2 linked regions of the Planctomyces sp. SH-PL14 genome follow. The protein of the gene in region 1 interacts with the protein of each later gene in a pairwise test. Links are inferred from orthologs where the notes say so. Each region holds a gene or a part of one and is shown on either strand. Other genes may lie near its edges. The genes, in order: ligA and leuS.

What was found.
Region 2: the proteins of ligA (region 1) and leuS interact in binary tests that used the Escherichia coli proteins (3 or more experiments, as listed by UniProt). The link is inferred for Planctomyces sp. SH-PL14 from one-to-one orthologs.

The regions. Positions count from the first base shown.
Region 1 is NZ_CP011270.1:4,943,062-4,957,524, reverse strand. What follows is about bases 5,294-8,243. They hold ligA (NAD-dependent DNA ligase LigA), read left to right. Parts: upstream 5,294-5,723; coding sequence 5,724-7,763; downstream 7,764-8,243. Other genes in these bases: VT03_RS18875 (DUF1559 domain-containing protein), read left to right, coding at 8,009-8,243; VT03_RS18885 (ParA family protein), read right to left, coding at 5,294-5,550. Outside these bases: VT03_RS18890 (DUF6655 family protein), read right to left, coding at 3,333-4,502; more of VT03_RS18885, read right to left, coding at 4,738-5,293; more of VT03_RS18875, read left to right, coding at 8,244-9,028; VT03_RS18870 (hypothetical protein), read left to right, coding at 9,124-9,606; VT03_RS18865 (TlpA family protein disulfide reductase), read left to right, coding at 9,852-11,249; VT03_RS18860 (rhomboid family intramembrane serine protease), read left to right, coding at 11,262-12,281; VT03_RS18855 (NupC/NupG family nucleoside CNT transporter), read right to left, coding at 12,650-13,888; VT03_RS18850 (TadE family protein), read right to left, coding at 13,888-14,463. UniProt on the Escherichia coli protein: DNA ligase that catalyzes the formation of phosphodiester linkages between 5'-phosphoryl and 3'-hydroxyl groups in double-stranded DNA using NAD as a coenzyme and as the energy source for the reaction.
Region 2 is NZ_CP011270.1:6,966,597-6,981,600, forward strand. Bases 7,091-10,581 are described here. They hold leuS (leucine--tRNA ligase), read left to right. Parts: upstream 7,091-7,450; coding sequence 7,451-10,381; downstream 10,382-10,581. Other genes in these bases: VT03_RS26805 (hypothetical protein), read left to right, coding at 10,466-10,581. Also shown: VT03_RS26775 ((5-formylfuran-3-yl)methyl phosphate synthase), read left to right, coding at 1-349; VT03_RS26780 (lactate utilization protein C), read left to right, coding at 346-957; VT03_RS26785 (acyl-CoA thioesterase), read right to left, coding at 1,360-1,776; VT03_RS26790 (hypothetical protein), read right to left, coding at 1,874-4,744; VT03_RS26795 (prenyltransferase/squalene oxidase repeat-containing protein), read right to left, coding at 4,835-6,529; more of VT03_RS26805, read left to right, coding at 10,582-11,359; VT03_RS26810 (hypothetical protein), read left to right, coding at 11,576-12,592; VT03_RS26815 (sialate O-acetylesterase), read left to right, coding at 12,741-13,973; VT03_RS26820 (hypothetical protein), read right to left, coding at 14,170-14,877.

The sequences.
Region 1 (14,463 bases):
ATTCACGGGACAGGGTTAGATATCAAACAGGCCCAGGGTGGTATTTCAACGACGGCTCTGAGAGAGCTAGCGCCCCCTCTTCGAAGCCTCCCACCTATCCTACACAAGACATGTCTAATACCAATACCAGCCTGCAGTAAAGGTTCATGGGGTCTTTCCGTCACGGTGCGGGAACGTGGCATCTTCACCACGGCTACAACTTCACCGGGTCGGTGGTTGAGACAGTGCTCCAGTCGTTACGCCATTCATGCAGGTCGGAACTTACCCGACAAGGAACTTCGCTACCTTAGGACCCTCATAGTTAGGGCCGCCGTTTACCGGAGCTTCGGTTGCGGGCTTCAGCTTGCGCCTCACCCTCTTCCTTAACTTACCGGCACCGAGCAGGCGTCAGACACTATACATCCTCTTGCGAGTTCGCAGTGTCCTGTGTTTTTGATAAACAGTCGCTAGAGCCAATTCCTGCGGCCTCGCAATGCTTTAACACATCGCAAGGCGCCCCTTATCCCGAAGTTACGGGGAAAATTTGCAGAGTTCCTTAACCACCGTTCTCCCGCGCGCCTTAGGCTACTCGCCTCGCCTACCTGTGTCGGTTTTAGTACGGTTGCTTGCTTCAACCCTAGAGGCTTTTCTTGGTTATGCTTCAGATGATTTCATCAACCAGGGACTCACGAAATATTCTCGGCAGACGCGGCGGATTTACCACTCCGCAGCCTTGAATACCCCGACGGGCACTTCTAACCGCCCGCTCACCATTCACACAACGTCCCCCCATCGGTCCACAAGTCAGCACAGGAATATTAACCTGTTATCCATCGCCTACGCCCTTCGGCCTCGGCTAAGGTACCGGCTGACCCTGGGCGGAATTACCTTCCCCAGGAAACCTTAGGCTTGCGGCGGACAAGCTTCTCACTTGTCTTATCGTTACTCATTCCGGCATAAACACTTCCGGGCCCCTATACGAAACCTTACGGTTTCACTTGCTGGCACGGAACGCTCTCCTACCGATCCTTGCGGATCCCGCTGCTTCGGCGTCTGACTTACTCCCGTTCATTATCGGTGCACGACTGCTCGACCGGTAAGCTATTACGCACTTTTTAAATGGTGGCTGCTTCTAAGCCAACATCCCGGCTGTCACCGCAATCGGACATCCTTTGTGACTGAGTCAAACTTTGGGGCCTTAGCAGACGATCTGGGTTGTTTCCCTCTCGACTCTGAAGCTTCTCCCTCAGAGACTACCTCCCGTGATAGTTACCGTAGTATTCGGAGTTTGGTCAGGGCGAGTAGCCTTGTGAGCCCTCGACCCAGTTCAGTCTCTCTACCCCCACGGCATAGTTGCACGAGGCTAACCCTAAAGTTATTTCGGAGAGAACGAGCTATCCCTCAGCTTGATGATACTTTTAATCCTCCACACAGGTCATCCCCTGATTTTTCAACATCAGTGAGTTCGGTCCTCCACGCAGTCTTACCCGCGCTTCAACCTGCCCATGCGTAGTTCGCTAAGATTCGCGTCTATTCCCACTGACCATTTACGCCCTATTCAGACTCGGTTTCCCTTAGGCTCCAGTCCTGAAGACTTTAGCCAGCCAGTGACAATAACTCGCCGGATCATTATTCAATAGGCACGCCGTCACTCTTGCGAGCTCCGACAGCTTGTAGGCACACGGTTTCAGGGTCTTTCCCTCCCCTTTCGGGGTTCTTTTCATCGTTCGCTCGCGCTACTAAATTCACTATCGGTCGTCAGAGAGTGCTTAGCCTTACGGGATGGGCCCCGCAGATTCGGTCTCGGTTTCACGTGCCGAGACTTACTCGGGTACCAGTGCATAACGGGACAGGTTGATTTTCAGATACGGGACTATCACCCACTTTGGTCCGGCTTTCCGATCCGGTTCTCTTAATCACCTGTTTTGTAACCCTAACACTGGCCCCACAACCCCAGATACCGTAGCACCTGGTTTGGGCTAGATCCCGTTTCGCTCGCCGCTACTCAGGGAGTCGAGTTTTCTTTCTTTTCCTATGGGTACTTAGATGTTTCAGTTCCCCACGTTCGCCACGTAGACCTATGTATTCAGTCTACGTTGATTCAGGGATCCCGGGATCAATGCCTGTTTGACGGCTCCCCCAGGCTTTTCGCAGCCTTCCACGCCCTTCATCGCCTTCTGACGCCAAGACATCCCCCGTGCGCCCTTAGTAGCTTGACCAAAATAGTTCCAATCCGCTCAACCCGAGTGACAGCTAAGCCACCCCGGCAGCACAGAACAGAACCAGGTCACAGCTCTCACGATACAATCTCGCGTTTCCGCGAGACTCGCTTCGCAAAACCTGATAGACGTTCAAGTTCCTAAGATCGCAAAACTACAACTTACGTTGCCATTTTGAGATGCCACACTTGCTTCAACCAACTTTTCAAAGATCAGACCACCCGAAGATCGCCTCTCGGCGTAACTCCTTGTGGTGCTTCACCTTCCGGTGTCGCTCGCACGATTGGTTTCGTGCGGGTCGAGAAGTTTAAGGTTCGCGTTTCAGTTCGTCAAGCGTCTGAAAACTTTTTTCGAACCACTTTTTCGGTCAACCTGTTTCTCGCCAGTTCAACCGAAACCCATCTCCGCCAACAACTTCCAATCAACTCTCGCGAGTCACTTGGCCTTGTCGGCCGGCGGGTCGGGCAGTCTATCGATCGGCGACTTGGAGTCAACCTCTCGCGACCACTTTTTCTTTCGATTCAGTTTTCACCGAATCGTCCGAAACCCACTCGCATCAACAACTTCCAACCAGCTCTTTCGAGCCACTTGGCCGTGTCGGCCGGGCGGGTCGAGCAGTCTATCGGGCGACAACTTGGGGTCAATCGTCCGGGACCACTTTTTTGAACTTTTGCGGAAGGACTCTCGCGAGCTTCAACAACCGTTCATGGAGACGAAGGGGATCGAACCCTCAACCCCCGGCTTGCAAAGCCGGTGCTCTCCCAATTGAGCTACGTCCCCTGGGAGGAGTTGCCGGTCTCAGCCATCAGTCGCCAGCGATTCCCAGCTTGCGCCGAGAACGGAAAACTGACGACCGAAAACCTTTCTCCAAATGGGCGTGCGTGGATTCGAACCACGGACCTCAGCTTTATCAGAGCTGCGCTCTAACCAACTGAGCTACACGCCCTAAATGCGTTTCGCCCCAGTCATGAGGCGAGTGGGCGATCTTATCGGCACCCGGCCCGCGCGGACAAGCGTTGAAGTCAAAAAATTGGCGGGGCGACGACAGAAGGGAGGCGCGAGGCCCACCTTGTGGCCGCAAGGCAGTGAACAGCCGAACAATCTCCTCTGAGACACGCGGCTCCGGCGGCAGGTTCAGCGGGGTGCCCAGGGGAAGCGGGAGGGGGCCTCGGTGGCCTCCTCCGCAGCGGCGGCGCGAGCCGGAGCGGGGCGCGGCTGATCGTCCGCCGTCTCGGGCCCGGCCTCGGTCTTCGGAGCGGAGTCGGCGGCAGGGCCCTCGGGCGGGGTGCTGCCCGACGGGGCGACGGCCGGGGAGGGGGGACCGGGGAAGGGCCGTGGGGCCTGCGAGTCGCCTGCGGGGAGGAGCTGCGGCGCTTCGGCGACCTTTTCCAGCTCCTTGGGTGCGGTCCCGGAGGCCGCCCCCTTGGCATCAGCCGATTTCGAATCGGACAGCTTGTCGCCCGGGGCCTTGGGATCGGGGGCCTTCACCTCGGCGGCGGCCTGCTGGATGGCGGGAGTGGCGGTCTTGGCCTCTTCGGGGGGCTTCACCTTGTGCCCCTCCTTGAAGACCACGGAGCGATCGAAACTCGCGTCGATCCGCTGCTTCTTCGGGCCCTTGCCGAACGGCGAGAAGCTGGTCCCCGCGAACTGGACGCCGTTCTCCACGGTCGTTTTCTGGAACGGTCCCGCGCCGAAGAGCCAGGAGTCCTTAGAGGTGGAGCGGGCCAGCGAGGTCCCGGACTGCCAGATCCGCTCCCGCGTGTCGCGGGCGTACGCGTAACAGGCGATCTTGGCGGCGGCGGTCTGATCGACCCGGCGGGCCAGGGAGACTTCCGGGATGACGATCGGCACCTGCGTGGCGGCCGTCGCGGCGCTTGCGGCCAGGTTGTTGGCGGCCGAAGCCGGGAGACCGTAGGTCAGGTCGTGGCGGTCCGCCCCCAGGATCCCGACCCGGGCCTCCATGACGATGTCGGCGTTCTCCAGCTTGTCCGCCAGCAGAACCCCCGAGGCAAGCAGGTGCTGCCGCAGGGCGCTCGCCACATAGATCTGATTCACAACCCCGACGCCGATGATGACGCCCGGGGGCTGCTGCAGGAACTTGTCGTCGAAGAACACCTTCTGCCCGGAGAGCGGGGAGAAGTCGAGATGCGACACCGCGTGATCGACGGCGTCCGAGGCGAGCATCTGGTCCGTGGCGATCCGGGCCTGGGTCGTTCCGCATCCCGACAGTGCCGCCAGCGCGCACGCGAGGAGCGCGCACGCTGGGTGCAGCGAGGAGAACGATCGGGACCGACACCGCCACATACTGACAAGGACTCCGTTCCGGGACCGCGGGTCACCGGAAACGGTATGTCGTCAGGCCGAACACTCCCACCCGGATCGGCGGACCGGCTTCCGAATTGGCAAATTTTGCAGAACACCCGCCGGGCTCTGAACTTTGCCTGAAGTCCTGGAAACCGGACGCCCTCCCGATCCGCATCCGGCTTCCCCTGCCCTGCTTCTCCTGCCCGGCCAGCCACGGCGCGAGCCGGCGATCCGCTCAGGCCGCCTGAGCCACGAAGCCCGGCTCCGCGGAGAGCATTTCCGTGACCAGGTTGCCGTAGTCCTGGGCTCCCGACGAACCGGGGGCGTATTCAAAGATGGACTGGGCAAAGCTGGGAGCTTCGGCAAGCTTGATATTCCGGCGAATCCGGGTGCCGAAGACCTTGGCTCCCGCCCACGGGGCCTGCGGATCGGAATTGCGGAGGAACCGCAGCAGGTCGTCCGTGACGTCGGTCGCCAGGCGGGTGCCGGTCTCGAACAGGCAGAGCAGGATCCCGCTGACCTTGAGATTCCTGTTGAGTCGCCGGGCGACGAGGGCGGTCGTTTCGAGGAGCTTCGACAGCCCCTGGAGGGCGAAGAAGTGCGGCTGGAGCGGAATAAAGACTTCCGTGGCGGCGGTCAGGGCGTTGATCGTCAGGACGCCGAGCGACGGAGGGCAGTCGAGGATCACGTAATCGAACTGCTCGCTCGCCTTGGCCTCTTCGAGAGCTTTGCGGAGGACGAACTCGCGGCCGGGAGCGTCGACGAGCTCCAGCTCGGTCGCCGCCAGGTCGAGATCGGCGGGGGCGATCCAGAGGTTGCTCGAGATCATCTGCCGGACGTCGTTGAACGCCTTGGCCCCGGCGAAGATCTGGTAGATGGAATCCTTCCCGGTCGCTTCCAGGCCGAGATGGATCGACGAGTGGGCCTGGGGATCGAGGTCGATCAGACAGACGCGGCGGCCAGCGCGGGCCAGTCCCGCGGCGATGTTGACGCTGGAGGTGGTCTTGCCGACTCCACCCTTCTGATTCATGACCGCGATCACGCGCATACCAGCCTCCCTGCCCACACGCCAACTTTGATGAATTCCTTCGCCCTTGCGGCTTCCTGCCTCAAGTGCCCACCATAGATCGACATTTTTCCGGCATTCTTGAGAGTTTCTCCGCCGCCGGCCCTACGACGAGATTGCGTGGTTAAACCCCCACCGGGAAAGCACTTCGGCCCATGCCCCCGTCCGCACAACAGGAAATCTCCGACCTGCGGGAGCAGATCAACCGTCACAACCGGCTTTACTATGTCGAGGCGAAGCCGGAGATCGGCGATCTGGAGTTCGACCGGCTTCTGAAGCGACTCGAGGAGCTCGAAGCGGCCCATCCCGAGTTCGACGATCCCGACAGTCCGACCCGCAAGGTGGGGGGAGCCCCGATCGAGGGGTTCCGGACCGTCCCGCATCGCCTGCCGATGCTCTCGATCGACAATATGTATGACGAGGAGGAGCTGGACGAGTTCGACGCCCGCGTCCGCAAGGTCCTGGGGACCGCCGAGGAGGTCGAGTACGCGGTCGAATACAAGATCGACGGGGTCGCGCTCTCGCTGATCTATGAGCACGGCCGGCTGGTCCAGGCGTTGACGCGGGGGGACGGGCGGCAGGGGGACGACATCACCCACAACGCCCGGACGATCGGGGGGGTCCCGCTGAAACTGGCCGGACCGCACCCGCCGGCGGTGCTGGAGGTCCGCGGGGAGGCGTATATCGCCAACACGGACTTCGCCCATCTCCGGGCCGACCAGGAGCGGCGGGGGGTGGAGCTCTACGCGAACTCCCGCAATACGACCGCCGGGGCCCTGAAGCTCCTCGACCCCAAGCTCTGCGCCGCCCGCAAGGTCCGGTTCCTGGCCCACGGGCTGGGCTACTCCGAAGGGGTCGACTACCAGACCCACCTCGAGTTCCTGGCGGGGCTCAACATCTTCGGGATCCCGGCGACGCCGGCGGTCGAGGCCCGCACCGGGATGGCGGCGACCCGCGAGCTGTGCCACAAGCGGATGGAGGAACTGCCGGGGCTCGACTTCGAGGTCGACGGCCTCGTCATCAAGGTCAACAACTACGCTCTGCGGGAGCGGCTCGGAAACACCTCGAAGGCCCCCCGCTGGGTCTGCGCCTACAAATGGGAGAAGTACGAGGCGACGACGCAGGTCCTCTCGATCGACATCCAGGTCGGCAAGACCGGAACGCTCACGCCGGTGGCCAACCTGAAGGGGGTCCTGATCGCCGGGACGACCGTGACCCGGGCCAGCCTGCACAATAAGGACGAGCTCGAACGGCTCGGAATCCGCGTCGGCGACTGGGTCGTCGTGGAAAAGGCGGGGAAGATCATCCCGCACGTCGTGCGGGTCGAAGAGCACCTCCGCACCGGGGAGGAGAAAGAGTTCCCGTTTCCGGAGAGCTGCCCGGAGTGCGGCGCGCCGGTCGCCCGGGACGAAGGCGGGGTCTACATCCGCTGCCAGAACCCGAACTGCCCCGCGCAGCTCAAGGAGGGGATCCGGTTCTTCGCCTCCCGGCAGGCAATGGACATCGAGGGGCTGGGGATCAAGCTCGTCGAACAGCTTGTCGACAAAGGCTTTCTGTCCAACTTCGGCGACATCTACCGTCTCTCGGCCCGCCGGGAGGACCTGCTGCAGCTCGAGCGGATGGGGGAGAAGTCGGTCGACAACCTGCTGGCAGGGATCGAGGCCTCGAAGACGCGGCCGCTGTTCCGGCTGCTGACGGCGCTCAACATCCGGCATATCGGGATCACGACCGCCCGGGCCCTGGCGGACTACTTCGGCTCCCTCGACCTCATCGCCGCGCAGTCGGCGGAGCAGCTTGCGACGGTCGACGAGATCGGGCCGGTGATCGCCAAGTCACTCGAGACGTTCTTCCAGTCGGACTTCGGCCGGCGGATCGTCGACGACCTCCGCAGCGTCGGTCTCGACTTCGGCCAGCCGATCGACCGTTCCGCCGAGACAGCCGCGGACGAGGCGGCGCTGCCGCTCTCCGGGAAGACGATCGTCGTCACCGGGACGCTGGTGCACTTCAAGCGGGATGAGATCAAGGAGCTGATCCACCGTCTGGGGGGGAAGGCGTCCGGGAGCGTCTCCAAGAAGACGACGTTCGTCGTCGCCGGGGAGGAGGCGGGGAGCAAGCTGGACAAGGCCCGCGAACTGGGGGTCCAGATCCTCACCGAAGCGGAGTTCGTCGAGCTCGTCGGGCCGCAGCCTTCGTGACCGGAGCGGGGCGGCGCGTCGTCCGCTGCCTCCCCCGACCTTGCCGCGCTTTCCAAAGCGCCCTCATCGCTCCGCGCCGCAACTTCTGCTGAGCGAGCAAACAATCTTTCAGATCGATTGTTGACGATTCGTTTTTTTTGGATGTAATCAACGATACCTATTCAGGTCACATCCCCCTCCGGTTCTCTCCGGATTCTTCGGTCATATCTCCGTTCGCGTGTCTCCCTGTCTACAGGAGTATTCGCATGCGCCGCTTGCGCTCGGGTCATTCACGTCCTGCTTTTACGTTGATTGAGCTTCTGGTCGTCATCGCGATCATCGCGGTGCTTGTTGCGATCCTGCTCCCTGCCGTTCAACAGGCACGCGAGGCCGCACGGGCCTCTCAGTGCCGGAACAACATGAAGCAGCTGGGGGTCGCCATGCACGGCTACCACGAAACGTTTGGAACGTTTCCGGCCGACGCCATCTGGGTCAATCAGCCCGGTCCCAACGCCCAGCCCCGTCACTACTCGTGGCTGGTGTCGATCCTGCCGCAACTGGACCAGGCGGCGGTGTACAACAAACTGGACCTGAGCGCGCCGCTGCTGAACCAGCAGGTCGCTCCCAACCTGACCGCCCAGGCGGTCAAGCTCCAGACCGCCATGTGCCCGTCCGACCCGGGCTTCGACTCGCTTCCGCACGGCATCGCCTGGACGAGCTACGGCGCGTCCCAGGGATACGACTGGTGGTCCCGCGAAGACGAACACGGCGGAGTCTTCACCCTGGGCAAGTTCACCTCGATCAACAAGATCAAGGATGGGACCTCGAACACGATCATGATCGGCGAGACGTGCTCCTCCGGCTACACCGGCTCGGACCAGGGGGGTGGAGGACGGCTCCGCGTCGGGGGTGATCGCGTTTTCCGCAGCGCCCTGCTGGCCACGCACACGCATCCCGTGACGATGAATGCGATCGGCGTCGACAAGAACCCGGACGGCACCACCGCGGTCGAACCGCCGTTCTGGTGGCGGGCCGCTCCGTACGCCTGGGCTCCCAGCTACATGTCGTTCCTGGGGATGAACTCCGAGTGGTACGCCGCGGGAAGCGACCACGAAGGGGGCGCCCACTTCCTGTTCTCCGACGGCTCGGTCAAGTTCCTGAGCGAGTCGATCCAGTCGATTCCCTACGGCCATCAGTACAGCGGCCCGGCCCCGCAGTCCAATGTGTGGAATGCCCTCCACACCATGAACGGCGGACGGGGCGAGATCAAGCCGGTCGTCGACTGAGGTCATCTCAGGAATTGCAGTCTGCGGTCCGCCTTCGGCGGATCGATGTCCGCGTTCAGCGGATCGAAAATGGCTCTGCGCACCGAGGTTGGATTGTGAAAAGCATTGTCAGGCCGTTCCCCTGCCACTGGATGTTGATCGCGCTGGCCGCGGCCCTTGCGGGATGCGGCAAGAGTGGCCCTGACCGGCCGCCGGTCGTGCCGGCGAAGGGACAGATCACGATCGACGGCAAGCCCGCCACGACCGGCCGGCTGACGTTGACTCCGGTGAAGCCCGACCCGAAGCAGCCGGGGGCGATCGGCCGGGTGCAGTCGGATGGGACGTTTCAGCTCTCCACGTTCGGCGAAGGCGATGGAGCCGCCGAAGGGGAGTTCGACGCGACTCTCCGGCCGGACGCGACGACGATGGGCGCCGTTCCCGCGGTCAAACCGGTGCGGCTCACGATCCGCAAGGATGGCGCGGGGAAAGTCGGCGACCTGAGCGTCGCCTTCGAGTCGGCGAAGAAGGCGGCTCCCGGCGGCTCGGCCGCGGTCCTGGCGCCCGCCGGAACCGCATCGGCCCGCCCTCCGGGACGCTGAGAACGGAACGGGTGGGACAACGGGGCGGGACAAAGAGGGTGACGACGCTCCAGGCGCTCGGGGTGGCGGCTCACCCTTTGAGCCCCGCCCCTCGTCCCCCGCCCCACCCCCGGCTCGCCGCGTCCCCTTTCGTCCTCTCGCTCCCCTGGGCCCGCCGGGATTCGCTCTTGTCCCGGATTGGCGGATTCGCTTAGAACGGGGCGGCAGAAACGGCCGCATCGCCGCGTTCGAAAGGAATCGACGCCATGAAACGGATTTCCCCGGAGCACTCTTCCATTGCCAACGGTCGCCTCTCGACCGGACTCCTGCTGGGACTGGCGCTCGCCTCCGGATGCGGTAACGGAACACCGACGGGGACCGTCGCCGAAGGACAGTCGAGCGCTGACGAAGTTCAGACCGCGGCGCTGACCGAGCTGGCCGCTCCGCCGGCGCTGCAGCCGATCGACTCCGGCAAGCCGGACTCGGGGATCGTCCTGACCGCCGGCGAGAAGAAGAAGGTCGACCCCGGCGACGACGAGGGGGTCGACGTCTTTGCCACCGATGACGACGAGAAGGACCTGAAGGTCGCTCCCGGGAGCCCCGAGGCCCTGCTCCGCGAGATGGCGCGGCTCAAGTCCGCCCCGGTCGATGTCGTCAAGGAGCCGGTCCCGGGCAAGCCCGGCCAGTTCCAGGAACGCAAGCTCACCGAACAGCAGAGCGTCGCGGAAGTCAGCCGCCGCTGCCACCTCATCATCGACAAGGCGATGCAGGTCATCGTGGCGACCACCAAGGACGCCTCGAAGGAAACCCTGTTCAACAACGCCGTCCACTACCTGTGCGACGCCCGGATGTCGCTGGCTCTCGCCGGAGAGAAGGAACAGGCGGACCTCCTGAGCCGCGACGCCGTCTCGCTCCATCGCCGCAAGGCAGACTCCTTTGCCGCCTCCGAGGCGGGCTACAAGGTCGTCCTCCTCTCGCAGACGCTGGCCGAACAGCAGGGCAAGCAGGATCCGAACACCGTCATCGCCTGCGCCCGGCAGGCGCGGCTCTTCGCCGAGAACTTCCCGTCGCAGACGAACCGCGGCGCGATCGCGCTCATGACCGCCGGACGCCTGTGCGAGTTCTTCAACCAGCCGGCCGAAGGGAAGATCTGCTACGAGCTGGTCGAATCGAAGTATCCCAAAACACCATTCGCCGACGAGGTCGCCGGCATCCTGCGGCGGATCCGCCTCCCCGGCCAGACACTGACGGAGTTCGGCGGGCCGACGCTCGACGGCGGGTTCTTCAATCTTTCGGACTACCGCGGACGGCCGCTCCTGATCGTCTTCTGGTCGAAGGACTCGGGGACCTTCAACCAGCACCTGCCCCAGCTCCTGGCGATGGAGAAGAAGTACGGCCAGCAGGGGTTCTCGGTGGTCGGGATCAACATGGACCGCGACGAGCTCGGTCTCGAAGAGTACATGGGGAAGAACGGCATCGCCTGGCGGCAGATTTTCCACTCCTCGCCGAACCAGCGCGGGACGCGGAATCCCGTGGCGGCCCACTACGGCGTGACGAACGTCCCGACCTACTGGCTGATCGACGGAAACGCCCGGGTCCTTGCCGCTCCGCTGCCGATCGAGCAACTTGAGTCCGGAATCCAGTATGCTCTGAAGGCCCGATAGGCCTTCCGACTGATGAATTCCGAACCAACGCCCGAACCGACTACCCCCGCTCCCGTGCCCCCCGCCCCCTCGGCTCCCGAGGGGGCCGTGCGGATTCCGCCGTCAGCGGGGCCGGCCCTGGACCGCGTCGCTGCGACGACGCCGGCTTCCGCCTCTCCGGGACCGGCTCCGACGGTCCGACGTGTGCCGATCCCGCGACCGGCGATCGACCGCGGAGTCCGGGTGACCCGTCTCATCATCCTGACCTGCCTGGGGATCTGGGTGTGGGTCAACTCGGGGGATTCGAAGCCCGAGCTGATCCCCCAGCTGAGGCCGTATGGCGTCCGCATCGCCGACGAGATCTGGAGCGGAGCCTACTGGGCGCTCTGGCCGGCGGCCTTTGTCCACGTCGACTTCTGGCACGTGGTCCTGAACATGATGGCCACCTGGACCCTCGGCAGCACGATGGAGCGGACCGTCGGCCCGTGGAAATTCCTGCTGTTCTGTCTCGCCTCCGCGCCGATCACCACGGGGATTCAACTGGCGGCGAGCGGATCGACGGGGATCGGCTTCTCGGGTGTCGTCTTCGCGATCTTCGGCTTTCTCTGGGCCGGCGTCGCGCGGTATCCGGAATTCCGGCGCGTCATCCATCGGGCCAATCTGGTGATGCTGCTCGGTTGGCTGGGCGTGTGCTTTATCGTCACGTGGCTGGACCTGCTGCCGATCGCCAACGCTGCGCATGTCGCGGGTCTCCTGTGGGGGCTGGCGACGGGACTGGCTTTCACGGCCCGCCAGCCGGTCCCCAGGGCGGTGGGAGCCGTGGGAGGCCTGGCGATGGCGGCCGCGGTCGTGGTCTCGCTCTTCTGGGCGCCGTGGCTTGAGATCTGGCTCGGCTACAAGGCGGAACAGGCGGCGCGGGGTCACGACTATGAGGCGGCCCTGCAATATGTCGACACGGTCCTTGAGCGAGATCCGGAGTCGAAGTGGGCAGGTCGATACCGCAAGCGGCTGTTGTGGCTGCAGCGGCGGGACTCGGAGGTGGAAACGCTCTGAGGTGGAGGGAAGTCTGAAGACCGGGGTCCAGGGGGCACCCCTGGTGGGGAGTGCAGAGGGGCAACGCCCCTTTGCCCGCCGGAGGCCTGGCCGTCGAGAACTGTCTGAAGCGCGCCGTGTCCAGACGCGGACACCGTGTCGTATGCCCCCCCACCAACCCGCGGGGCTCCCAAGGCGAGCGTTGAGTTCTCAACGCTGGTATCACAAAGCGGACACCCGTGGCGTACCACGGTTCCTCATGGAAGCGCCTCCGGCGGCAAGGGGCCTGTGTTGTTTCTTTGGCCCCTTGCCCCCCGGCTGCCGTCGCACGTTGGGTTTGAGCAAACAGCGTCGTGCCGGCAAGGACGCGACATGGGCCATCGGGATCTTCACCCGACAAGAACACCCGCGAGGCAGCCGCTGAGACACGAGGCCATCGCGCCCGCGGCCATCGACCGCAGCGAGAGCTCGGAGACGTCCTTCCGCCGCTCGGGACACATCGCGCTCAGGCCGCCGATCTGGACGCCGATCGAGGCGAAGTTCGCAAACCCGCACAGCGCATAGCTGGCGATGATCGCTGTCCGCGGGGAGATCTGGCCCACGACACCCTGCATGTCCCGGTAGGCCAGGAACTCATTGAGGGCGGTTTTCTTGCCGAGCAGGTTCGCCAGCACGGTCGTGTCGCTGCCGGTCGCCCCCATCGCCCAGGCAAGCGGGCGGAACGGGATGCCGAGGATCTGGTCCAGGGACAAACCGGTGAGCTGCAGACCGGCATTCAGCATGGCGACGAGGGCCGTGAAGGCGAGCAGCATGGCGGCGATGTTGGCGGTCAGCTTGAGTCCGTCCGAAGCGCCGGCGGCAACCGCCTCGAAGACGTTGATCGTCTGCTTCTCGATCGGCACGTGCAGCGTTCCCCGCGTCACGGGCTCGCCGTCCTCCGGGTACATCAGCTTGGCGAAGACGAGGGCTGCCGGGGCGTTCATGACCGAGGCGGTCAGCATGTGGCCGGCGATCCCCGGGACATCCTTGAGCAGCGCGATGTAGACCATCATCACGCCGCCGGCGATCGTCCCGTATCCCGCGGCCATGATGGCGACAAGCTCCGAACGGGTCATGGTGGCGAGGTACGGCTTCACCAGCAGCGGCGCTTCGGTCTGGCCGACGAAGATATCGGCCGAGCAGCTGAGGGACTCGGCCCCGCTGGTCCCCATCGTGCGGACCATCGTCCAGGCGAAGACCTTGACGATGAGCTGCATGATCCCGAGGTGGTAGAGCAGCGACGTCAGAGCGGAGAAGAAGATCACCGTCGGCAGCGTGCGGAAGGCGAGGTTCTCGAGCGTCGCCGAGACCTGGCCGTCGACATGCGAGGCGAGCAGGAGCGTCGTCCCCGAGTCCGCGAAGGCGAGGAGCTGCCGGGCCAGTTCGTCCGCGCGGGAGAAGAGCCACTTCCCCTGCTCGGTCTTGAGCGTGACGAGGGCAAAGCCGAACTGCAGGACAAGCCCCCACACGACCGGCCGCCAGTCGATCTTGCGGCGGTTGTTCGAGACCGCCAGCCCCACGAGAAGCAGCGCGACGAAGCCGATCAGGCCGTGGTAGCGGCCGAAGTCCACAGTTTCGAAACCAGACATCAGGGAGCGGTTCCTTGGCCCGAAAGCGGATCAGGTTCCGTGACCGGGCGGACGGACTTCAGCCCTTCGATGGTCAGGGTTGTCGAGGCGGACAAGGTGATCTGGTAGACGCTTCCGTTGGGGCGGATCGGGTAGCGACCGTAGCGATCGACGACGTACTGGGCAAACCTGCGGGCCGGGCCGGGAAGGATCCGGAAGTCGTGCTGCACGACGAGCATGGCGGGGTCCTGCCATCCCGCTTCATACGGGCGGTAGGGGATGTCCGGATGGCTCGACGGGTTGTAGGTTTCCGAGCTCTGCGGCGGCCCCGAGGAGCGGTCCTGGAGCGTGAGGTAAACGCGGGTGTTGGCGGCGCTGTAGGTGAGCTTGTTGGCGAGCCGCGCGGGAATGGCGCCGTTGGTGGCCGCCGCGGGATCGAAGCGGGGGTAAAAGGTCTGGAGCGCGGCAAGGTGCTGTGTGAGCGGGAACGAGGATGTCGTGGCGGTCCGCGAGGCGCGGGAGGGGGCGATGGGGGCGCAGGCCAGGACGGCCGCGGTCCAGATCTTCTCCCGCTTGCGGTCCGAGGAGGCCGCGAT
Region 2 (15,004 bases), 2.0 Mb from region 1 along the record:
GGAATACGCGCTCGAAGCGGACTGCCCCGGCCTCCTCGTCGATACGTACGGCAAGGAAGGGGAGGGGCTGCTCCGTCATCTTCCGGCGGCGGCTCTTGAAGACCTGATCCGGACGGCGCATGACGAGGGGCTGTTCGTGGCCCTCGCCGGACAGGTCCGGGAGAGCGACCTGGCCGAGCTTGTCGGGTGCGATCCCGACATCCTCGCGGTGCGGACGAGCGTATGTGCCGCCGGCGAGCGCCGCGGGCCGGTCGCCGAGCCGTCTGTCCGGGAGTTCCGCCGGCGGCTGCACGACGCATCGGCGGCGTGCCCGTTCCTTTGCGCATCCGTGGAGTCCGAGTCGAGATGAGCGCCCGGTCCGAGATTCTTCAGAAGATCCGCAGCGTCCTCCCCCCGGTGGTCGACACCCCCGCGTCCGAGTACACGGGCATCGAGTACCCCGACCCCGCGGCGAAGTTCGCCGAGGTCCTGGCGGGAGTCGGCGGCCAGTGCGTTCGCGTCCGGACGTTCGCCGAGGCGCAGGCGTGGCTTGAGGCCTTCGAGCCTTACAAGAGCTCCGGCGTGCGGCTCAGCTGCGTCCCCGGCGTCGGGGCGAACTCGTTCGATCTGGCGGCCGTCGAAGACCCGCACGATCTGGAGCACGTCGAGTACGTCGTCCTCCCCGGTGACGTGGCGGTCGCGGAGAACGGTGCGGTGTGGGTTACGGATGCTCAGGTCCCGCAGCGGGTCCTCTATTTCCTCACGCAGCATCTGGCCCTTGTCGCGCCGGCGGGGCGCGTCGTCAGCAACATGCACCAGGGGTATGCCGCGGTCCCGATCGGAACGACGCACTTCGGAGCCTGGCTCTCCGGTCCGTCGAAGACCGCCGACATTGAGCAGTCGCTGGTCATTGGAGCGCACGGCGCGACGTCGCTTGTGGTCTTCCTCGTCGATGAATGGGACGGCTCGCCGGCTTGAACCGCGTCCTTGCCGGCACGACCTCCATAGCTCAAACCCAACGTGCCACGGCAGCCGGGGCAAGGGGCCGAGAAAACAACACGGGCCCCCTTGCCACCGGAGGCACTCTTGTGAGGAACCGTGGTACACAACGGATGTCCCCTTTGTGGGACCGGCGTTGAGGACTCACCGCTCGCTGCGCGATCCCCGCGGGTTGGTGAGGGGGCATACGACACGGTGTCCGCGCTTGAATACGTGTTGTTTCCCATGGTGTCCGGCGAGACGGCCTCCGGCGGGCAAGAGGGCGTTGCCCCCTTGCATCCCCCACCAGGGTGCCCCTGGACCCGGTGAGACCGTGAGGTTGGATTGCGTAGATGGATCTGAACAGATCTGGGGCAATGGCCGCTCACTCACGCCGCCCCGTCATGACCCACTGTGCAGCTCAAAAGACTCCCGCACAGCCTCCGGGATCCGAGTCAACTTGAGATCGCTCATCCGCACAAAAGCCCAGTTCGTCTCCGCCCGGACCAGCAACGCGGCGTCAGAGGGGCGGACAATCTCGTACTTGCGAAGCGACGTCACCCGCTGCATATCCGCCACCCACGTCCGGACCACGATCGTCTGGTCCGCGAACGCCGGCTGCCTGTACTCGACGAAATGCGAACGGACGACCCATCCGTGGTCCTCGGCCCGGTACCGCTCCATCGGCCATCCCATCGCCGCCGAATGCCGGACCGCGGCATCCTGCAGCCAGCGGACATAGGCCAGGTTGTTCACATGGCCGAACAGGTCGACCTCATCCGGCCGGACCGCATGCTCATGTTCGTAGATCGCAGGCATCCGCGAATCCGTCCGTGGGGCTGCCCTGAACGCGATCGATCCGGAACAGGCCCGGAGTCATCCGCAGCCCGTCTCCCGATCGCCTCGCACCAGGCGGCTACTGCAGCTCGGACATCAGGGCATCGTAGCGCCCCACCATGTCCGGTCCGCTCAGGTTCGGCGCCAGGGCACTGGTCGCCTTAAGGAGCTGCCGCGCCTGGGCCTTCATGTCGTTGGCCTCCTTCTGGCTCGACGACAGCTTGGACTGCTCGAACAGCCCGCGGGCGGTCTCGTACACCGCCTCGTAGTACTCGGCCGGCTTCTTCTGCATCCCCTGCATCATGTTCCGGAGCTGAGCCCAGTTGTCGGTGGAGGCTTTCCACTTGGCGACATCGGGTTCGGAGTCCGCCATGCCGGCCAGAATCCGGGCCTTCTCGACCCGCGGTTCGAGCGCCTTCGGGACCGACTGGATCAGGAGGTCCACTTCCCGCAGCGCGTCGTCGTATTTCTTCTCGGCCCGCAGGAGGCCGATCACCTGCGCCTGGACGCGGTTCACCGCGCTCTGCAGCCGCGGATTGTTGCCTCCGGCCCGCGCGGTCTCGAGAGCCCGGTTGTAGAGCTTCTTGGCGAGCTCCGTGTCCCCCGTGTCGGCCGCCGTGTCGCCGAGGACGATGATCTCCTGGAGGCCGAGCTTCTCCCGTCCGGCCAGCTTGCCGAGGAAGGCGTCCAGCGTTTCTTTCGCCTGGTTCGCCATCGCCTGGGCCGCCGCGTTCTCCGGGCCCGCCTTTCGGGCCTCTTCCGCCTTCAGCTTGTACTCCGACCGCAGGTTCTGCGAGACCCCGGCAAGGACCGTATTGACAGGCGGGATGTCCTGCCCCTTCTGCAGCAGGACCAGTCCCAGAGTCGACGCCTCAGCCGCTTTCTTCTGCTGCTGGTAGCCGCGGATCGCCGAAACGAGAATCCGGATCCCGGTCAGGTCGAGCGATTCCGCCTCGTCCGCCTGGAGCTTCGTCACGAGCGGCGTCAGAAGGACGATCGCCTGGTCGGAAGTCTCTTCATCGAGGCGGATCTCGGCTAGGAGCAGCGGCACTTCCGTGGCGACCTGCGGCATCTGGGTCGCCAGCGAGGGTTTCTCTTCGAGGAGCTTGACCGACTGCTCAAGCTGCTTGACCGCCGTGTCACGATGTTCCTGGACCGCTGCGTCCTTCGAGCCCATCCGTCGCCCGTCGACATAGAGCTTCCAGTGAGCCTGGGCCGACATCTGCAGCGCCTGCGGGTACCGGTCCGACGCGGGGTTCACCGCCCCGAACGTCTGCATCGCGGCGGCGAGGTCCCCCTGAACCGCCTTGAGCCGCCCGAGAGCGATGCGGGCGTCGTCCGCCTCGGCCCGGTTCGGCCAGGTCTGGACGGTGTAGTTGACGGCGTCGAGGAGCTTCTGCTGGGCGGACGCCTTGTCCTGCGCGGTCCCGAAGCTCGCCAGGGCGGACTGGATGGCCAGGACCGCCGACGGCGGCGCGACCTTGGCGTCCTTGTTCCCCTTCGCCAGAGCGAGGCCGTCGGTGTAGGCCCCTTCGTAGTCCTGGGCGGAGTAGCGGGCGTTCGCCAGCTGGTAGCGGACGATCTCGACGCGGGCCTTGTGCTCGTCGGTCTCCTTTTCCTTCTTGGCGAGCTCGAGGGCCTTGAGGTAACTCTCGACCGCCCCCTTGGGATCGCCGCTCTGCATGGCGATGTCGGCGACCGAGACCGCCTCGTTGAACGTGTTGGCCGAGGCTTCCTGGCCCACTTCCGGGGCGTACTTACTCAGGAGAGCGGTCGCCTCCCGGTGGTAGCCGGACTGCTTCTTAGTCGCTTCGCGGAGCGTCCCGACCGCCTCGGTCATGATCTTCTTGCGTTCGTTCCCCTGCGGGAGCTTGAGCCCCTTGGCGACGTAGGCCTTCGCCACTTCAACGGCCACGCCGTACCACGGATCGGTCCGCATCCGCTGGAATTTCAGGTAGCTCTCCCCTTCGCCGATAATGTCGTCGATCTTCTGCTTCTCGCTGAGGAGCAGGAGCTTCTGGCGGACCGCCTCGGTGTAGAAGGTGATCTCGGTGGGATCGACCTGTCCGCCGGAAGGGGTCTTGGCGATGACCTCGTCGAAGATGTCCTCGGCGGTCAGCTTGTCGCCGAGCTGCTTCGTCGCCATGCCGTGCCAGAAATGCGCCAGCACGCCGGGACGGGCCTCGCGATAGCCCTGGAAGATCTGGTCGAGTCCCGCCGAGGCCGCCTTGAGGGCCTTGGCCGCGTCCGGGTTCTTGGCGTCCGGATAGGTCTGGGCCGTGTAGTAGTCGAGCATCGCCAACTTGAAGCGGGCGTTGAGCCAGTCATTCTCGGCGATGTACCGCTGCTGGTCGGCATTGACCGCGGCCCGCTTGAACTTGGTGTTCCCTCGCTTTTCCTTGGTCTGCTCGAGCGCCGCCTTCACTTCCGCATCTGCGTCGTCCAGCCGGACGCGGAACCGCTTCACCGCCTCATCGAACCGGGGACGGGCCGCGAGGTACTCCTTGCGGGCCTCGTCGAAGAGCTGCGTCTTGCGGGTCGCATCCTTCTGGACGTTCGCCTGCCGCGAGAGCTGGTTCCCGCGGTCCATCGAGAGATTGCCGTACGTGTCGAAGGCGAAGCCAGACTCGGAATGGTCGGGATGGGCCTTCAGGAAGGCGTCGATCGCCGTCTGGGCGTCGCGGCGGTACTTGGCCGCCTCACCCTCGTTCACCGTCTCGTCGGCCGCCACCTGAAGGTTGCGGGCCATCTCCAGGTCAAAGACCTCCTGCAGGTCCGGCGAGACACGATTCGATGCCTTGAGCTGGTTCAGGTACTCGATCGCCAGGACACCCTGCTTGTCATTCCGCAGAGCGTCGAGGAACTCGAAGACCGGCTCCGCCGCGAAGGCCGGTCCCCCGACGGCCAGAGTCAGGGAAACGAGCAGCGTGCGGGCAAGCGCGCGGGGCATTCATCCATCCCTTCTGAGAACGGCGGGAGCCGGTTCCATGGGCACCAGATCGTCACAGTCGCCGAGGACCGGCGCACGGCCGGCGGGCGGTTACTTCGTCGTCAGGTCCGCGGTCGCCTTGCCGTCCCGGTCCAGTTTGTAGAGCGGCAGGAAGCGGTAATACACTTCGAGGTTGAGCGTGTTGATCGAGGTGACCATCAGCCGCCCCCCCTGCGTCCCGAAGGAGTCCTTCGTCGGCTTGTTCGGGTCCCAGCTTCCCTCGGCACAACCGTCCTTGACCTGGGTTTCGATCAGGTAGCGGCGGGTGGCGCGGTTCCACTGGTCCCACTCGGGGCCGGGCAGGTTGTGCATCACCTGCGTGGCGTAATAGAAGTAATACGAGTTCCGGGAGTACTTGCCCGGCAGGTACTGCATCAGGTAGTTCATCCCCTCCTTCATGGCGGGATCGTCGCGCTTGGCTCCCAGGAACTGCTGGCAGAGGAGTCCGACGGCCGTCATCGAGGGGCTCGGACCGCTGGCGGGGGTCGGCTCGTAGCTGAACAGTCCGCCGCTCTTTCCCTTCTTGGCCAGGTTCATGTAGACCTTGGCCAGCTCCATCGTCTTGGGGTTCACTTCCAGCCCCGCCATCATGGCGCTCTTGAGAGCCATGAGCTGCCAGCCGACGACCGAGGTATCCCCCCCGGTCGGCGTCTGCCCGGCGACGTAGTACCGCCAGCCCCCCTGTTGCGGGTGCTGCGACGCCTCGATGAACTGGATTGCCCGCTGGGCCGGGAGGCGGAGCGAGTTGTCCTTCGTCATCCCGTAGGCTTCGCACAGGACGATCGCCGCCATCCCGTGGACGTACATCGGCGAGCTGTCTTTGTTGTAGAGGCCGCCGGTCTTCGGATTCTGGCTCCGGACGATGAAGCGGATGCCGTCGAGGATCGTCTTCTTGTAGGGCCCCGGCGTCTCGGGGGTCTGTCCGGCCGCGAGGTAGGGGAGGAGGGCCATGGCGGTCGCTCCGACGTCCGCCTTCGCATCGCCCAGTCCGGGGAGTTTCCCTTCCTTGTCCGGCTCGCCGGCGCAGGAGGGGTCTTTGCAGCTGCGATTGTATCGGTCGAAGCTCCAGGAACCGTCCGGGTTCTGGTGGCGGGCGAGCCAGTTCAGGCCCCCCGCGACGGAGCGCTCGGTGGCCCGAGTTCCGCCGTAGGCGCCGGCCATCTCTTCACGATGTCCCTGGCCGCGGCCGCCGAATCCCTTGCCGGTTCCGCCGCCGCTTCCCGTATTCCCGGTGTCGCCCGATCCGGAGAGTCCGGTCATTGCCGCTCCGGGGCCCGGTCCGGGTCCGAGGGCGAAACTCCCGCCGAGGCCGCCAAAGTCCGCGGCCGCGGCGACTCCGGTTCCCCCTCCGCCGCCGTCGACGAAGGTATCGGAATTGTCGAAGAACTCCGCCTCCTGGGCCATCGCCGGGGCTTCGGTGATCGTCAGCGTTTCGGTCGACAGCTCGGAGACTTCGAGCGGCGCGTTGTCGACGTCGAATTTTTCGATGGGGACTTCAGGGACCGTGGTGTCGATCACCGACTCGAGGAGCGGCGCTTCACCCGTGGTCGCGGCCACGTGGATCGCCCCACCGAGGAGTCCGACCAGTCCCAGGAGCAGGGCATGAGCCGCGATGCTGGTGACGTACCACGCCCCGTTTTCCTTGACCCACGTCACCCCGTCCTGAATCGACTTCTGAATGAACGAAGGCCGTTCAGTCGTCTTGGGGGAGGGAGTGGGCGCGGAGGGGGGAGGGGTAGCAGACATGCGGGACTCCGCAGGCAGATCAATCAAAGAGAGCTGTTCTGACTAGTTTGCACAGTTGGAACGGACAGTCAAGGTGGCGGAGCGGCGACTTCGCGCCTCTCTCCCACGTGGAAACGGACCAAGCCCAACCGAGCCCTTCGGGACGTCGCGCCCTTTCGATCTGTTCGACGGAATCCGGCCGCCGGACGAACTTTGTCGAAGATTTTTTCCTCGAACAGGAGCCCGAATTCGCCGGGTGCGCCTTCCTTCGTTAAGACCCGAGTCCGCGGCGCGGTGCCAGACCCATTTCCCCGAACTCGCCGCGCCTCCCAATCGGCACAACCGCGGGGGCATTCGCCGGATAGTGGACGGTCAACGGGGGATTGGGGCAGCTTGTCCGGCTGTCTCGAACCGCGTCCTTGCCGGCGCAGTTCGGTTTGCTCAAACCCAACGTGCCAGGGCAGCCTGGGGTCAAGGGGGCCACGCCCCCTTGCCGCCGGAGGCATTTTCGATGAGGAACCGTGGCAAGCAACGGACGTCCCATTTGTGGAGCCGGCGTTGACGACTCACCGCTCACTTTACAATCCCCGCGGGTTGGTGCGGGGGCATACGACACGGTGTCCGCGCCTGGATACGTGCTCCTTCTGGCATCTCTCGACGGCCAGGCCTCCGGCGGGCAAAGGGGCGTTGCCACTCTGCACTCCCCACCAGGGTGCCCCTGGACCCGGTTCGGTTGGCATTCGGCGAGCACCAAGCGGCGCACGCACCCCACAACCCGCCCGCAATCCCGGCTGGGTAACGCTTTCCGGCACCTCCCCCTAAACTTCGCGTTTTCCGATGCGGACCGCAGGAGAACCGGCGACGGCCGGGACGTGTCCCCCTTCGTTTGCGCATCCGATCTCCGCGGCCCCAGGCCGCCTCCGTCTCAACCCGCCAAGCCCCATGCCCCGTTACGACGCCCACCGCCTGGAATCCAAGTGGCAAGCCTACTGGGAACAGAACCGGACCTTCGTTACGCCCAACACGCCCCCCGTGGCGGGCGGCCCGCGGGAGAAACTCTACGTCCTGGACATGTTCCCGTACCCGTCGGGGAACGGGCTGCATGTCGGGCACCCGGAAGGATATACGGCGACCGACATCGTCTGCCGCTACGGCCGGATGCGGGGGAAGCACGTCCTGCACCCCATGGGCTGGGACGCCTTCGGCCTGCCGGCGGAAGACTATGCCATCAAAACCGGCACCCACCCCGCCGTCACAACCGGCAAGAACATTGAAACCTTCCGCCGCCAGCTGAAGATGCTGGGCTTCAGCTACGACTGGAGCCGCGAGCTGTCGACCACCGACCCGGACTACTACCGCTGGACGCAGTGGATCTTCTTGCAGCTGTTCGACACCTGGTACGACCCCGCCTTCGAATGGACCGGTCCCGACGGCAAGCCGCGGGTCGGGAAGGGGAGGCCGATCGCCGATCTGCCGATCCCCGCGGGAATCACGGGCGATGACGCCCGCCGCTACCAGGACAAGCACCGCCTGGCCTACATCTCCGAAGCCCCGGTGAACTGGTGCCCGGCCCTGGGGACGGTGCTGGCGAACGAAGAAGTCGTCGACGGCAAGAGCGAACGGGGCGGCCATCCTGTCCAGCGCGTCCCGCTGAAGCAGTGGATGCTGCGGATCACCGCCTACGCCGACCGCCTGGCGAACGAACTGGAAGAACTGAACTGGCCGGAGTCGATCAAGCTGCTGCAGCGGAACTGGATCGGCCGTTCGACCGGCGCCGAAGTCGATTTCCTGGTCGCCGGTTCCGGCGACTTCGCCGGGTGGAAAGCCGCCCGGACCGCTAGCGGCTTCCCGAAGGAGCCGGAATCGAACGTCATCCGCGTCTACACCACGCGGCCCGACACGCTGTTCGGTGCCACCTACATGGTCCTGGCGCCCGAGCACCCGCTGGTCGACCGGATCACGACCGCCGACCAGACGGCCGCCGTCCGGGTCTACAAGGAGCAGGCGGCCCGCAAGAGCGACCTGGACCGGACTGACCTGGCCAAGGAGAAGACCGGCTGCTTCACCGGCGCCCACGCGATCAACCCGATCAACGGGGAGCAAATCCCCATCTGGATCGCGGATTACGTCCTGAGCAGCTACGGCACCGGTGCCATCATGGCGGTCCCGGCGCACGACGAGCGGGACTACGAGTTCGCCATCGCCTTCCAGATCCCGATCATCGAGGTCGTCGCCCCGCCGAAGGCTCAACCCGACGAGCCGCGGACGCTGCCGTTCACGGAGCTGGGGGTCGCGGTCAACTCGCAATCCTACAACGGCCTGCCGACCGCCGAGTTCAAGGCCCGCATCACCGCCGACCTGGCGGGCGCCGGCCTGGGCCGCGAGGCGGTCAACTACCGCCTGCGGGACTGGCTGTTCTCCCGCCAGCGGTACTGGGGCGAGCCGTTCCCGATCTGGCACGAACTGGACGCCAATGGCCAGCCGACGGGCCTGCTCCGCGCCGACACGCCGGAGTCGCTGCCGGTCCTGCATCCGCACATGGAGGACTTCAAGCCGACCGGCACCCCTGAGCCGATGCTGTCCAAGGCCCCCGACTCGTGGCTGTACCAGACCGCCGCGGACGGAACGCGCCTGAAGCGGGAGACCAACAGCATGCCGCAATGGGCCGGCTCCTGCTGGTACTACCTGCGGTTCTGCGACAACAAGAACGGCGCGGCCTTCATCGACCCGGAGCTGGAAAAATACTGGCTGCCGGTCGACCTGTACGTCGGCGGCGCCGAGCACGCGGTGCTGCACCTGCTGTACTCGCGGTTCTGGCACAAGGTCCTGTTCGACCGCGGCCACGTCACGTCGCCGGAACCATTCGGCCGGCTGGTTAACCAGGGGATGATCCTGGGCGAGGCCGAGCTGACGGGCTACGCGCGCGTTGCCGGCGGGCCGGAGACCAGGGACGGAGAGGACGGGGCGGCGCTGACGGCGGCGGACGTTCCGGCCGCCGCGTGGGTCTCGGTCCGCGATGTCACCGAGGGGGAGAACGACACCAAGGTCCTGAGGAGCACCAAGGAGCCGGTCGTCGCGGTGAAACTGTCTTCGGACGATGTCGAGAAGCAGGCGGGGAACCTGGTGCTGAAGTCGCACCCGGAGATCGTCGTCGAGAGCCGCGCGTTCAAGATGTCGAAGTCCCGCGGGAACGTCATCAACCCGGACAGCGTCGTCTCGGAGTACGGTGCGGACTCGCTGCGGCTGTACGAAATGTTCATGGGCCCGCTGGAGCAGGTGAAGCCCTGGAGCATGAGTGGCGTGGAAGGGGTCTACCGCTTCCTGGCCCGCGTCTGGCGGATGTTCGTCGACGAACGGGCCGAAACCATGACCGTTCACCCGGCGATCGTGGACATCGCCCCGACCGCCGAGCAGGAGCGGATCCTGCACCGCACCATCAAGACGGTCACCGAGGACATCGAGAAGCTGTCGTTCAACACGGCAATCAGCCGGATGATGGAGTTCACGAACGAGTTCGGCACCGCCGACGTCCGGCCGCGCGCGATCCTGGAACCGTTCCTGCCGCTGCTGTCCCCCTTCGCTCCGCACATCGCCGAAGAGCTGTGGGAGCTGCTGGGCCACCAGACGTCGCTTGCGTACCAGCCGTGGCCGACATTCGACGAATCCAAGATTGCCGAAGCCGAAATCGAAATCCCGGTCCAGGTGAACGGCAAGCTGCGGGCCAAGATCAAGGTCCCGGCGGGAGCCGATCAGGCCACGATGCAGCGGATCGCCGAAGCGGACGAGGCGGTCCAGACCCAGCTCGCCGGAAAGCAGATCGTCAAGACGGTCGTCGTGCCGGGGCGGATGGTCAACTTCGTCATCAAAGGCTAACCACCAGGACATCCGCCGTCTGGACCCAGCGTCGAGCGATGGGATTGAGCAGTGGGAGCCGACTCGGCAGATACGGTATGCGAGATGCCGAAACAGAGCGATTCCCTGGCCGCGCTGCTCGCCCGCTTCCACGAACGGCAGTCCGAGAACTGGCGAAGACAGTTCAGGGCCGTGGTCCGCGAGCGGAACCGCGGTGTTGAGAAACTGGTCTCGCACGGCGTCGTGACCGTCGGCCAGCTTCTTGAACGACTCTCCGGGTTGTCCCAACGCCTTTCGATCGTGGGAATCGAGCTGATCTCCCTCCTGCGGATCGGGCAGGCGGCTCCGCTCCTTGTGGACCTGATGGAATCGAGGCCGCTGCGGATGGCGTGTGCCTCGGCGATCGCGATGTGTTCCCAAAACGAGCGGATCACCGAGCGGCTACTGCGGATCGGGTGCCGCGAGCTCGATTCGTCACATCCCGATCCGCACTGGCTTTGGACCATCATCGAAGCGGTCCGCAGGTCCGACGACCGGCGCGCCGCCGAGTTGCTGGTCCGGATCTACGAGCATCCGGCGTTGCCGGGATCGATCCGCGGCGACGCGGCCGACCGGCTCGGCTGCGAAGGATTCATCGGAGACCGCCGCACGAGCCTCCGTCGTCGCTGTCGGGTAGCTGCGATTCTGGGGCTGACAGACGACTCGATCGACGTCCAGTTCTGGAGCATGTATCTGATCGGGCAACTCGGCAGTCATGATCGGCGCGGTCCTTCTCGACGCGCGCACGACCTTCTGGATGCCATTCCGATCCTGAAGGGGATCGCGGCCGTAGACCAGCGGATTGCCCCCGGCTATTGGTGGCCCATGTCTGCCGAAGCGGAAGATGCTCTGCACTGCCTCGAACACGGCAGCTGGCCGGAAGTCGACGCCGCTGAGAGATGGGCAGGGAAGGGTGAACGCGGTCCAATGAACCATGAGCGCGAGTTTGGTCCGCTGTAGTTCACCAATTGGAAGAGAGGTGGGCGGCCAGTGTCAGGGGCCGGTGGAACGCCCTGGAGTCAGGCAGTACCAATACTGCGTTGGATCTCATCTGTGGTGTATTGACATACACCCTACTCGACTGAGGCCAGACCCAGCCTGCGGAACTCAACGACGAGGTGAGCAGTGCCCAGGAAGGTCCAACCTGTGATCGTTCCGCCGTCAGAGGGAGTGAACATGCGGAGAGCCATCCAAGGTATCTCGGTGGCGTGTGCAAGCGGTTGCCTGATCCTGTCCGCGTGGGCGCTGTCGGGGATTTCGGGGACAGATATCGCAATGTCTCAGACGGGTACGGGTCGCGCAGAGATTCAAAGGGCTGGCGACAACGGGAAAAGGTTGGCATTCAAGGGCGAGACGCCGGGCGTAACAACCTTCGAGCAGTTCGCGAAAGCGCACGGCGGCCGCCAAAGACGCCCCGCACTCATAGACGGCGAAGCGGTCCCTGGTGTGTCGCTCTACGTCCTTGAGAAAGGGGAGCTATCGATCGGCGCGATACCGGTCGCCGAGGGGAAATACACCTTTGTCGACAATGTCCTGGCCAGGATCGTTCTGTCAGTGCGCGGTTCGAAACGGCGCTTGGTTGAGGCACTCGCGGACGAGTACGGCGAGCCTCAGTACCAGTGGTCGGCGTATTGGTGGCACAACGGCGAAGTGGTGTTGTGCGTGACTGGCACCGACGACGATGTCATCATCGACTTCTCGTGTACTGCACTTGCACACGAAATCGATGTTCGCATCTGGAAGACCTATGCGGCAACGACATACGAACTGAATGGCGAAATCCTCGGTGTGACAACGCTTGATGAGTTCCGCAAGAAGTATGAGTTCAGGGGTGAGGACGGAGCTGTGTACCCATCCGAGTGGAATAAGGACGATCCGCCGGCGAAAGGGGTCACGGAATGGAAGCTGTTTGATAGATCGAACGGTCGGCAGGACTACACGCTCTTCGGAGTCAAACCATCTGATGTGACATTCCGGTTCGTTGACGGTCTTCTTGAGTTCGTTCATGTCGACTTCCCCCATTCAGAGTCAGCTCGAGTGGCAGCAGGTCTGAAACGAAAATTTGGCGCGCCCAAGGACAATGGATGGCATGTGGGATGGGAAAGCCCGACGGCGCGCGCTGACCTCTTTCGGGATTTGGGCGCGTTCCACATGACGCATTTGAAGTTGCACTGGGATTACTTATCCCGGTAGTCAGATTGGGAAGGAGCGTGGCTGTCGAGCGGCGCGAGAGGCGAGGGTTGCCCACGCCCCGCGAAGGCTCAGAGCGTGCCGCTCTTCGCGACGCAGAATACGATGCTGGTTCCGATCGTCACCCGCGACCTTCTTGTGGACTGCTGTGATGAAAGTTCTCGTTTCACTTGTCCTGCTGTCGATCGGGGGGCCGGCGCTGTCGGCTGCGGAGCGGCCTTTGAAGGTCTTTATTCTCGCCGGGCAGTCCAACATGGAGGGGCACGCTCGAATCGAGACCTTGGATTACATCGGCGATGACCCGGCGACGGCGCCGCTCCTGAAGCGGATGCGTGGCGCGGACGGCAAACCGACGGTCTGTGATCATGTCTGGATTTCGTATTTCACCGGAAACGGCGCGGAGAACGGCGAGGGCTTCGGCAAGCTCACCGCGGGGTATGGCTCCCGCCAGAAGCCGGAGGAAGACGGCGGCAAGATCGGGCCGGAGTTCACGTTCGGACTGACTCTCGACGAACGGCTCAGCGAGCCGGTCCTGATCATCAAGACCGCGTGGGGCGGGAAGTCACTGCATACCGATTTTCGCCCGCCGAGCGCCGGTCCCTATGTCCTGAGCGACTGGCAGAAAGAGAACTATCCCAGGCAGACGGGGCACGGCATTCCGAAGGACTTCGAGAAGTGGAAGGCCGACAAGATCCGGGAGACCGGTGCCTACTACCGTCTGATGATCCAGCATGTGAAACGCGTGCTGGCCGACCCGCGGCGCGTCTGCCCGGCCTACGATCCGGCGGCTGGCTATGAGCTGGCAGGCTTCGTCTGGCTGCAGGGATTCAACGACATGGTCGACGGACACGCGTATCCCAACCACGGCAAACCCGGCCGCTTCGATCTCTACAGCGAGTCTCTGGCGCATCTCATTCGCGATGTGCGCCGCGATCTCTCCGCTCCCCGGATGCCGTTCGTGATCGGCGTGATGGGCGTCGGTGGTGCGAAAGCCGGCGAAGATGTGCTGGAGTTCCGCAAGGCGATGACCGCTCCGAGCCTGTTGCCCGAGTTTCAGGGGAACGTGACCGCCGTGCCGACATCGCCGTTCTGGTCCGAGGAACTCGGGGCCATCGACGACAAGTACGCCGAGGTCCGGCAGATGGCCTACTACCTCGACACAAAGCACAAGGATTACGCCAATGCCAGGGGGCAGATGACCTCCAAGCAGAAACGCGAATACTTGAGCAAGTTCGAAGCCGACCTCATCTCACCTGCGGAAGTCGCGCTCTGGAATCGCGGTGCCTCAAATGGCGGCTATCACTACCTCGGCTGCGCGAAGACGTTCGCACTGATGGGCCAGGCGTTTGCCGAAGCCAGCCTGACAATGCGGAATCCGCCCTAGAAGACCGCTGCGGCAGGGGGGGACATAGCCGCTGCTTTGAGTGGCCATCAGCGTCCGCTTCGGACGCGGCGGACGATATCCTGTCCTGTCTCCGATAGGGAAGCTTGGATCGACCTACGAATCCAGCGAAGCTGAACCGCTCGGCGGGATGACATGGCACCCGTTGCACGGGCGAGTCACAGACCTGCATTCGATCTCAGTCATCTCGACCATCGTCAATGGAAACGCCTGGAAACAGCCGCTTAAACTCCCGCACTTCCGGCTCGCCGAAGACCTCTCGCGCTTCCAGGACGACGAGTTCACGCAATGAGATCAACTGTCTGATCACGGAGTTGTCTTCTTTCGGCCGGAATCCGGTGCGGTACAGCCACAATGACTCAAGGCAGCGACAACGCTTGAGATCGTGCAAGACGTCGAATGGGACCTTGTACAAATTCAAGGAAACCAACCGCGGTCCGACCTGGTTCAGCACGTAGTTCACATCCGAAGGTTTCGCCAAGTTGCAGTTCGCGATACGAATGTCTCGCAAACTCCGTAGCTGCCCAATCTCGTCAAATGCGCCGGCGTCTATACCGCAGTCGTGAAAGCGGAGCACCTCGATGCTGGTCACCCCGCACAAATGGCGGCCAGTTTGTTCCGATACATTTATTCCTCTTACTAGAACATGACTGCACTCTTTAGCAACGAGCACCTCCCAAGTCCCTTCGTCTGGAACAACGTCCATGATGACCTCAAATCCTCGAAGCGATTGAGCATCCTTCAGAGAATCACTGGTGTTCTTGTATGCGCCTAATCTGACCTGCCCGACGATCCGCGCGCGAACCCATTTGTCGCAAAAGTGGCGACGCTGAGTGACGTAGGTAACAATCGCGGCGACAGCGAAAATGCAGGTCAGGAAGGTCAACGTCCTTGCTGGGGGCTTTCGCATTTGACGGCTTCTCACTGTGAACACGACAACAGCGGCGGTGGTCAATATCTGGTACCGTCTCCGACATGGAAAGTCCGGAAATTGACACCGGCCGGAGAGGGCA